2 regions of the Bacillus sp. AFS031507 genome follow, and region 1 is predicted to be linked to the other one. Evidence: riboswitches for the same ligand, from Rfam matches in the RefSeq annotation. Region 1 holds a riboswitch; the other holds the start of a gene.
The links. Region 1 has a riboswitch for glycine ahead of COE25_RS07815 (amino acid permease). Riboswitches for the same ligand answer to the same signal wherever they lie in the genome.
Positions count from the first base shown of each region.

Region 2: linked by a shared signal. The riboswitch ahead of COE25_RS21615 (amino acid permease) and the one ahead of COE25_RS07815 (amino acid permease) in region 1 are both predicted to bind glycine.

Region 1 is NZ_NUOW01000006.1:222,584-227,394, reverse strand. It holds gene COE25_RS07840 (hypothetical protein) at 1-82, shown strand, start outside; gene COE25_RS07835 (patatin-like phospholipase family protein) at 184-1,104, shown strand; gene COE25_RS07830 (MerR family transcriptional regulator) at 1,403-1,957, opposite strand; gene COE25_RS07825 (DUF2935 domain-containing protein) at 2,209-3,006, shown strand; gene COE25_RS07820 (hypothetical protein) at 3,184-3,444, shown strand; glycine riboswitch at 3,716-3,796, shown strand; gene COE25_RS07815 (amino acid permease) at 3,962-4,811, shown strand, end outside.
Region 2 is NZ_NUOW01000025.1:44,492-49,302, forward strand. It holds gene COE25_RS21605 (sensor histidine kinase) at 1-1,774, shown strand, start outside; gene COE25_RS21610 (response regulator transcription factor) at 1,771-2,538, shown strand; glycine riboswitch at 2,929-3,028, shown strand; gene COE25_RS21615 (amino acid permease) at 3,374-4,762, shown strand.

The DNA of each region.
Region 1 (4,811 bases):
ACCGGAACAACTGTTACAGTCATATGATAAAGTACGTGAATTAGATAAAACTTTAATAAAGGGCCAATTAACCAATATGTAATCATCATTTTTACTTATGGGGTTTTGACAGGAAAACTTAATTTTCGTCGTTAATCAACTATCTTAGCAGTTTAAAATATATTACTCGTGAGGTGGAAAAAAATGAAGGCGGATGCAGTTTTTGAAGGTGGTGGGGCTAGGGGAATTGCTTTTATTGGAGCGATTCAAGCAATGGAAGAGGAAAAAGTAGAATGGCAAAGATTAGCTGGAACATCAGCAGGAGCTGTAATCGCTGCTCTTTTGGCAAGCGGCTACAAAAGCTATGAAATTAGAGATCATTTGAGCAAACTAGATTTTTCAAAGCTACGAGGTAGAACGTACTTGAATCGAATTCCGATTTTTGGTACCTTATTAGAACTAATGATTCATCTTGGAATTTATAAAAACGATTACTTGGAAATCTGGATGGATTCACTTCTTATAGAAAAAGGAATTAAGACATTTGCGGATCTACCAGCGGAAAAATTGAAAATAATCGCTTCTGATGTTACGAATGGCCAAATGCTTGTTTTGCCAGATGATTTGGATCGGTATGGGATGACTCCTGCTGATTTTAAGGTTTCAACCGCAGTTATGATGAGTGCCTCTCTCCCATTTTTCTTCCGTCCGGTTATTTGGAAATCAAAAGACCGTAAAAAGTCCTACATTTTAGACGGTGGGTTACTAAGTAACTTTCCAATATGGATATTTGATACGGACAATCCTCGGTTTCCAACGTTCGGCTTCCGTTTTGTGAAAGATAAAGTTAACATAGATCCCGTAATACCAACGCCCCTCCACCTTTTTAAAAATATATTTAAAACAATGATTCAGGCCCATGATCTACGATATTTGAACAAAGAGACGATTGAACGTACCATTCAAATTCCAACTGGTGACATCAACGCTACTGATTTTGAATTGGCTACGGCTGAAATCGATTTTCTCTATATGTCAGGCTATTCTTCTACAAAAGAATTTTTATCGAAGTGGGATTTTGAACAATATAAGGTTAAAAGAATGCAAAGATTAAAGAATAAGTAGCTGAAAAGGCCTTTTCTCGAACTTTATTTAGAAAATAGATTAAAAGTGAATGTAATCAGGTGCACAATAGCAAGAGCACCTAATAGATTCGTACCGATATAGAGTAGAAGGTCCATTAGTTTCCTCCTCAATTTTTTACACTTCAATACTTAAGTCATTATAAACAAGGTATATTGAAAAAGTTGTCGATATTCCTCGTTTTAAATGAACTGTTAACTTCTTTTAATAAAAGAAAAAAATTTTCATTGTTTGACTTATGTTTGTAAAAAAAGCCATGCTATTCTAAGCACGGCTTTTCTCATTTCCACCATTTCCACCATTTCCTTTGCTCAGCGACTGCGATTTGCTTTCTGGTTTCTTCCTCAATCATTTTACTTCGTTCCTTTTCCAATTGCTCCATACGTTCAACATACTTCAAAATTAGATTAATCTTTTCTTCTAGCTGAGCTTCTCGTACTGCCTTCTCCTTCAAATGTTTGATTAAATCTAAGTTTACTTGCTCCAAATGTTCTATACGATCCAATAGCTCTTTAGTGTTAGTATTTTGCTCAGTATCGCCATCATTAGTTGTCTGTAACGGCACTTCTTCCAAAAGTGTTACCGTTTTATTTTCTTCAGAGATCCATGTCATCACAGCTTCGGCTGAACGTTCCATCGTCATACCCTCTTGCTTACTGAATTCGATTAATTTGCGGAGAGTGATAACATCTTTATCTATATAGGTTCTATGTCCTCTGTTATTACGCTGAACTTGATACCCATGTCCTTCCAAGAGAGTGGCATACTTCCGTAATGTATTGCCATCAATTCCAAGCAATTCCTGTACGTTACTAGGTGAATATATTATCGTCATAACACTACACCTCCAATTTAACACTTCTATAAAACGCTGAGAATTCCTTTTTTTATTAGAATTTTTTCTGAATGAAGTATAGGTAATGAAATATATGGAAGGAAATGGCTATAAAAGTGATGAAGAAAGGAGATTAATAGATTTAATTGAAATTGTTGGAATTTCAAACAGGATGTCATTGGTCATAAGAAGCAAATAAGAAGAATAAACATCAAAATAGTGTGGGGATTTCTTATTGGGGAGGAATAAACATGAATGATGTCCTTGAAAGAACAGCAAGATTTGAACATCGTTTTTGGTTACAAATATTAGGTGATCATTCGCGGTTTATTTATGAAGCTCTTGCACCCGTTCAAAAAGAGGAAATTGAAAAGGCATCATCTTTTATTCGAGTTTTTGACAAGCTTCTGGATCGTGCAAATTCCTCAGATTTAGTGACATTAACAATCGAAGCTGAAACAGAGGTTATAAGATTACGGGAATTTAAAATGGACTTATTAAGAAAACATCTGATTGGGAAAATAAAAATGCACCTTTCGCCAACCTTCATCAATCATATGGTCAATGAATTAGAGGAATACTTAAGAATTTTAATACACCTAAAAGCAGGGGAAGTTCCTCCTGTTTACCATGAACTACATCATCATCTTTTATGGTTATTAGATGCTGCGGGTCATTCAGAGGCAATTTCCTCTAATTTAGATAGTGTTGAAAAGAAACTCATTGAGAAAAGTAATACATTTAGGAAGAACTTTGAAGATTTTTACCTGAAATCAGTTGAACTAGCAGGATATTTAAGAACTAATTTGAACTCGTTCCCTGCTTTGTTAAAATTGAATTCAGACAGCCAGTTAGAAATAAAATTATTTCAAAATTTTCTACATGAAATAGAAGAACTTAGACTAAGTAAGCAAGCATTAGGAACATTCGCCCCCCTAATGGCGGATCATATGTACCGTGAAGAATGTTATTATCTTATGAAATTAGCAGAATCGGCAAATCTTGACTCACCCAATTGTGATCCTGCAAAACCTCGACGTATGGAGTGAGTTCACAAATCTGCCAAATATAATAACTAATAAAAGGTGAGGGGGAGTTTAAGTAAACACCCCATTTTTGCTGTTATGGAGATATTTGGATCATATAAAAAAACTTCCTAATTTTCCAAGAACATTGGACAGGGTTATATCCATATTCTATTGTATCAATACTTGAGGGTGTTCATTATGAGAATCAAAAGGGAAATACAAACCCAACCACAAACCATGATTGGTCAAGCATGGACTGGTAGACATGTGATCTTGCTTCACTGTACAAATAATAATCAATTTATTAATCTTTATAAAAGTTTCCATGCTCCGATTGAGCCTCCACGTCACAATTGTGCTGAAACTTTGTCGCAATTACTAAGTATCGGCTATCGTATAATCGCGATTACGCCCATCTCAGCAAATCATATTCAATATTTTTTGGTACTAGGAGATTAAGGATGCAGAATCAACGATTGCGATATAAATGAACCCAATCCCTTGCAGTGGGTTCATTTTTTGTTTCTCCATAAATCTAGATTCTCTGAAATTAATTATTGACAAAGTGATTGAATACTACTAAAATTAGAAATTATTTAACAATAATTTAGTTTGTGAGATAAGATGTAATGATGCATAACTTTTTTTAGCGGGGGATTTTGAACCATTTGTTCTTCTACATAAATTAAATACTAAGCAAGCTATGATTGCTATGGGTCAAACTATAGCAGGAGCAGCTTCTGGAGAGACCGCAGGAAATATGCGGCGCCGAAGGGTTCACAATCTCAGGCAAAAGGACAGAAGAGTACGAGTTTTATTTGTTATTCTGACAAAAGAGTAATGGATATTATTTGTTATTCTTATGACCGATGAGATTGGAGAAATTCCAATCTCTTTTTTTATGGTGTTTAACTCATTGTTCATATCTTCACATAGTGGACAAAGGAAATTATTACTAAATGAGGGGGCAAAAGAAGTGGCACAACAAGAATTAAAAAGAGATTTAAAAAATCGGCACGTACAACTGATTGCGATTGGAGGTACGATTGGTACAGGTTTATTCCTAGGTTCAGGGAAAGCCATTCAGTTAGCAGGTCCATCTATCATTTTTGCCTACTTAATTGTGGGTATCGCATGTTTTTTTGTAATGAGGGCATTAGGAGAACTTCTTTTATCAAATAAGGGCTATCAATCATTTACGGACTTCGCCGAGGATTATATTGGACCGTGGGCTGGTTATGTAACTGGATGGACCTATTGGTTTTGTTGGATTATGACAGCTATGGCTGATATTATTGCTGTTGGTGTATACGTGCAATATTGGTTCGATATCCCACAATGGATGCCTGCTATAGTCTGTTTAATTCTATTATTGGGACTAAATTTATTAACAGTAAAGCTATTTGGAGAATTAGAGTTTTGGTTTGCTTTAATCAAAGTGATCACCATTCTTGCTTTAATCATCATAGGGGTCATTTTGTTAATTATTGGATTTCAAACAGATTCAGGAACGGTTACAGTAAAAAATCTATGGAGCCATGGTGGTCTTTTCCCAAATGGATTATCAGGTTTCTTACTTTCTTTTCAAATGGTTGTCTTTGCATTTGTAGGTGTTGAATTAGTAGGTGTATCAGCAGCCGAAACATCCAATCCACAAAAAAATATCCCATCTGCAATAAATAAAATACCTTTAAGAATACTGTTTTTCTATGTGGGAGCCCTTATTATCCTTTTATGCATCAATCCATGGACGCAACTGAATGCAGCAAACAGTCCTTTTGTAAAAACGTTTAGTTTAGTTGGTATTCCGATTGCTGCAGGAATTA
Region 2 (4,811 bases), on a different contig from region 1:
ACTGATGATAAAGCTCTGCGTTTTCTCCAGTTTTCTGGTTATTTTTCCAGTCATTTCAGTTGGAGTTATTTCATACAATCGATCATCGGTTGAACTTGAAAATGTACTTAGACAATCGAGCAGCCAAGTAATTGATCAAGTAGAGACACATATCGAATATTATTTACAAGATTTTGAGATTACCAGTCTAAAAATTATCAACTCTCCTGAATTATCGAGCCTTTTGAAATTGAAAACGTCAGAAAATAGAGATCAATTTATTGAACCAACTCGTAACACCCTTAAAGAAGCAGAATACTCAAGAGCAGATATAACAAATATCACTATACTACTTAATAACAATCAGGTTATTGATACTCTTGGAAATAGAAATTTCTATCCTGCTGCGAAAATGAAAGAGGAATATTGGTATTCGTCAGTCCCACTTAATGGGATGAGTATGTTAGTTATGAGAAAGTTAAAATTAGAAAATAAGGAACAGCCTGTCATTTCACTAGTAAGGAGACTTTATAATCCCCAGACTCTCTTACCTGTAGGCATGCTTATTATTGATATCAATTTCAGAAGAATTGAAGAAATCTCTAACAAGGTAACAATCAGTAAAAATGGCTATTTTTCCATTTTAGATGCGAACGGGCATTATATTTACCATCCTGACTACTTAAAACTCGGGAAAAGGGTTGAATTCAAACAACTTTCAAACCTGAAAACAGAAGGAAGCAGCACGGAAATTTTAGAAAATGAACGGAGAGATTTTGTTACCTATACTTTCTCTCGAAACCTCGGCTGGAGGTTTCTATCGGCAGTCCCATACCGAGATTTGACGGGGGGAATCGTTCAAATTGAAAAAGCCATATCCTTAACCATTCTTGTCTCTTTGATCATTGCCTATTTGATCGGGTTCGGATTCGCCACAAGCATCATTCGGCCCATCCGTCGTCTGCAACATTTTATGAAGGAAGTTGAAATTGGAAAATTAGACGGCAGAGTCCGAGTGGATTCTAATGATGAAATCGGACAACTGACTGCTGGTTTTAATAATACAGTTGAGAAACTATCCAATCTACTTGAAGAAGTATACGTCTCTAAGTTAAAGGAAGCAGAAATGTCACTTAAACAAAAAGAAGTCGAATTAAAAATGCTGCAATCACAAATGAATCCCCACTTTTTATACAATTCTCTTGAAACTATAAGGGGTATGGCATTGGAAGAAAATCAGGAAAATATTGCAACCATGTCTTTCTCACTTGGAAAACTACTTCGGTATAATCTAAATAATCATTCATCTACCGTGAGTTTTAGAGAAGAAGTGAATTTTTGTGAAATGTATCTGCAGATTCAAAAGTTTCGCTTTGAGGACCGTTTTGAGTACATGTTTGATATTCCTCAATGGGTAATGGAACTGGAAATGGTAAAATTTTCCCTCCAGCCGTTGGTTGAGAATTGTTTTGTTCATGGTTTTGGTCCTAATACTAGAAAATTAAAAATTGTGATATCAGCTTTCCGTCATTCTGAATCTTCCGTTGTTATTCGCATTTCCGATACTGGTGAAGGAATAAAGGATCATATTTTAGAAGAAATCAAGAAAAGAATGGACTTAAAAACGGCCACTAGTGATGGGAAAAATATAGGAATCGTAAATGTTCATCAAAGAATTCATTATTTGTTTGGACCCGAGTATGGAATAACCATTCAAAGTGAACAGGGTTCAGGGACTGAGGTATTGATCCATTTACCGATACTAGATCATCATGTGGAGGAGGAGAGAGTATGAAGAAAAATATCTTGTTGGTTGATGATGAGAGATGGGTTCGAACAGCTCTTAAGTGGACGATAAACAAGTTGAAGCTTCCTTTGCAAGTGGTCCACGAATGTGAAAACGGGTTAGAAGCGCTCGACTGGATTAAGCATAATGATGCAGATCTAGTGTTAACGGATATTCGAATGCCGATAATGGACGGGCTTTCGTTAGTAAAAGAATTGAGTCAATTGAAGAAGAAACAGGATGTCATTGTGATCAGTGTTCATGACGAGTTTCAATTTGTTCAACATGCGATTCGAACAGGGGTAACCGATTATCTTCTAAAACCAGTAGAGGAAACCGAGTTAAAAGATTGCCTTGAAAAGTGGCTAGAAATGAAATCAAAAGAAGAGACAAAAAGGAATACTCCAAAAAATGAGGATGAAAATCTTCCTTCCTCAACGATCGAAAAGGTTTTGCAGTATTTAGAAAAAACACCATTAGACCAAATTACACTGAAAGATGCGGCAGAATCTGTCCATATGAATCCTAGTTATCTTAGTCAATTATTCAAACAACAGCTGAACAAAAAGTTTGTCGATTATATTACCGAGCTGCGAATTGAGGAAAGCAAACGTTTGTTACTAAAAACAACCTTACGATTAGCTGAAATTGCTGAGAGAGTTGGATACTCGGATTTAGCTTATTTTAGTAACAACTTTAAGAGGCTTACAGGCTTTTCACCATCAGAGTTTCGAAAATCAGCGCTTGTAAAGGTACCGGAAAAAACTCCATAAAGGTCGACGGGCCAAGATCTAGTTTTTGGCTTTTTTTTTTTGATTGATTTAAGTTTGCGCTTAATTTATATCAATTTTGCGTTCTTATATGTTTTAAAGCTAGGACTTTAGCTATGGGTATATATATCTGAATGTTTTAAATCTTAAAAAATACAAATTCACCTAAAATGATACGTTTATGATTTAACTAGTTTTACACTTTTTTGTAAGTATTTAAATAGGAAATCGGGGGAGAAATAGAATGAAACTATTTTCAAAAAAATCATCAACAAGTGTCTGATAACAATGCCCTCTATATTTCTAAAAAATTATAATAATATTTAAATTCAGAAAATTCATTTGACATCATGCTTTCGATAGATTAGGATTTAATTATATTAATAATTGCGGATGAGTATTGTGGGAGAGACTAAACGCATCGTTTAGCACCGAAGGAGCAAGTCCCAAAAATTGGGCTCAATCTCTCAGGTAAAAGGACCACAATAGGACGCGTCTCTGGAGAGCGCCATGTGCCACCAAAGGAGTTATACTCTCAGGTAAAAGGACAGAGGAAAATGGGGAACGCCTATTTTTCTCTGTCCTTTTTTTTGTGGAGAAAAATAGTAAGAAACAAAAAAGGAGGAGTTAAAGACAAAACTAATAATTGGAGAGGCGCATCATGATTGTCCTGTTGAATATATATTTTTTAGAAAAATGTAAGCGCTTATTTATGCCTAATTGACTAAATAAATATTAAACTTTCATTGGGATCCATTTGCAATTATTGATTTTACATATTATTTAAAGCCATCAAAAAATTGCAAACATCCTTGAAAAGTAGAGAGAGGGAATTCATATGCAGGAACAAACATTGTCAAGAGGATTAAAAAACAGGCACGTTCAACTTATCGCTATTGGCGGGGCTATCGGAACAGGATTATTTCTTGGAGCAGGTAAATCTATTCATTTAGCAGGTCCATCGATTTTATTTGCCTACTTGATTACAGGGGTCATTTGCTTTTTAATCATGCGCGCCCTTGGAGAACTGCTTTTATCCAATTTGAAATACCATTCTTTTGTTGACTTTGTAAGAGACTATTTAGGTAATATGGCAGCATTTATTACAGGCTGGACCTACTGGTTTTGCTGGATTTCAATTGCAATGGCGGATTTAACAGCAGTTGGTCTCTATACTCAGTTTTGGTTTCCAAGTGTACCACAGTGGATGCCAGGATTAATTGCACTAGTCGTTTTGCTCGTTATGAACCTTGCAACCGTAAAGCTTTTTGGCGAAATGGAATTCTGGTTCGCCTTAATTAAAGTTATTGCGATTCTTGCATTAATTGTTGTCGGAATTTTCATGATTATTAAAGGCTTTTCCACAAATTCAGGCGCATCCAGTTTCACGAATCTATGGAGTCACGGCGGCATGTTCCCAAATGGGATAAATGGCTTTATCCTCTCATTCCAGATGGTGGTGTTTGCGTTTGTTGGCATTGAACTTGTAGGACTAACTGCAGGTGAAACAGAAGACCCGGAAAAAGTTATCCCAAAAGCAATCAATAATATCCCTATTCGGGTATTAATTTTCTACATTGGCGCCCTTATTGTCATAATGAGTATTTATCCGTGGAACGCCATCAATCCAGAGAAAAGCCCATTCGTTCAAGTATTCGTGGCGGTTGGTATCGCTGCAGCTGCTGGTATCGTCAATTTTGTCGTTCTAACATCTGCAGCTTCGGCATGTAACAGCGCCATTTTCAGTACAAGCCGGATGGTATACTCACTTGCCAGAGATAAAAATGCACCTGTACCATTTGCAAAACTTACTTCTCGTCAGGTACCTTCCAATGCATTGTTCTTTTCCACTGTTGTTATTTTAATTGCCGTTGTGTTGAACTATGTAATGCCAGAAGGAGTATTTACGCTGATTACAAGTATTTCTACAGTATGTTTCATCTTTATTTGGGGTATTACTGTCGTCAGTCATTTGAAATACCGCAAAACCAGACCAGATCTTGCAAAAGTGAACAAATTTAAATTGCCGCTTTATCCATTTTCCAATTACTTAATCCTTGTCTTCCTAGCGTTCGTCCTTGTCGTACTTGCACTTGCGGAAGACACTCGTGTTGCCTTGTTCGTAACACCTGTTTGGTTTATCATGCTGATTGCGATTTATAAGATGTTGACAAAGAAGGCGGATTATGCGGATCAGGAGAATCAACAACAAGTAGCAGAAAATTAAGTGGCAACCCAAAAAAATGACTTTTATTAATAAATAATGTTTCCGCTTT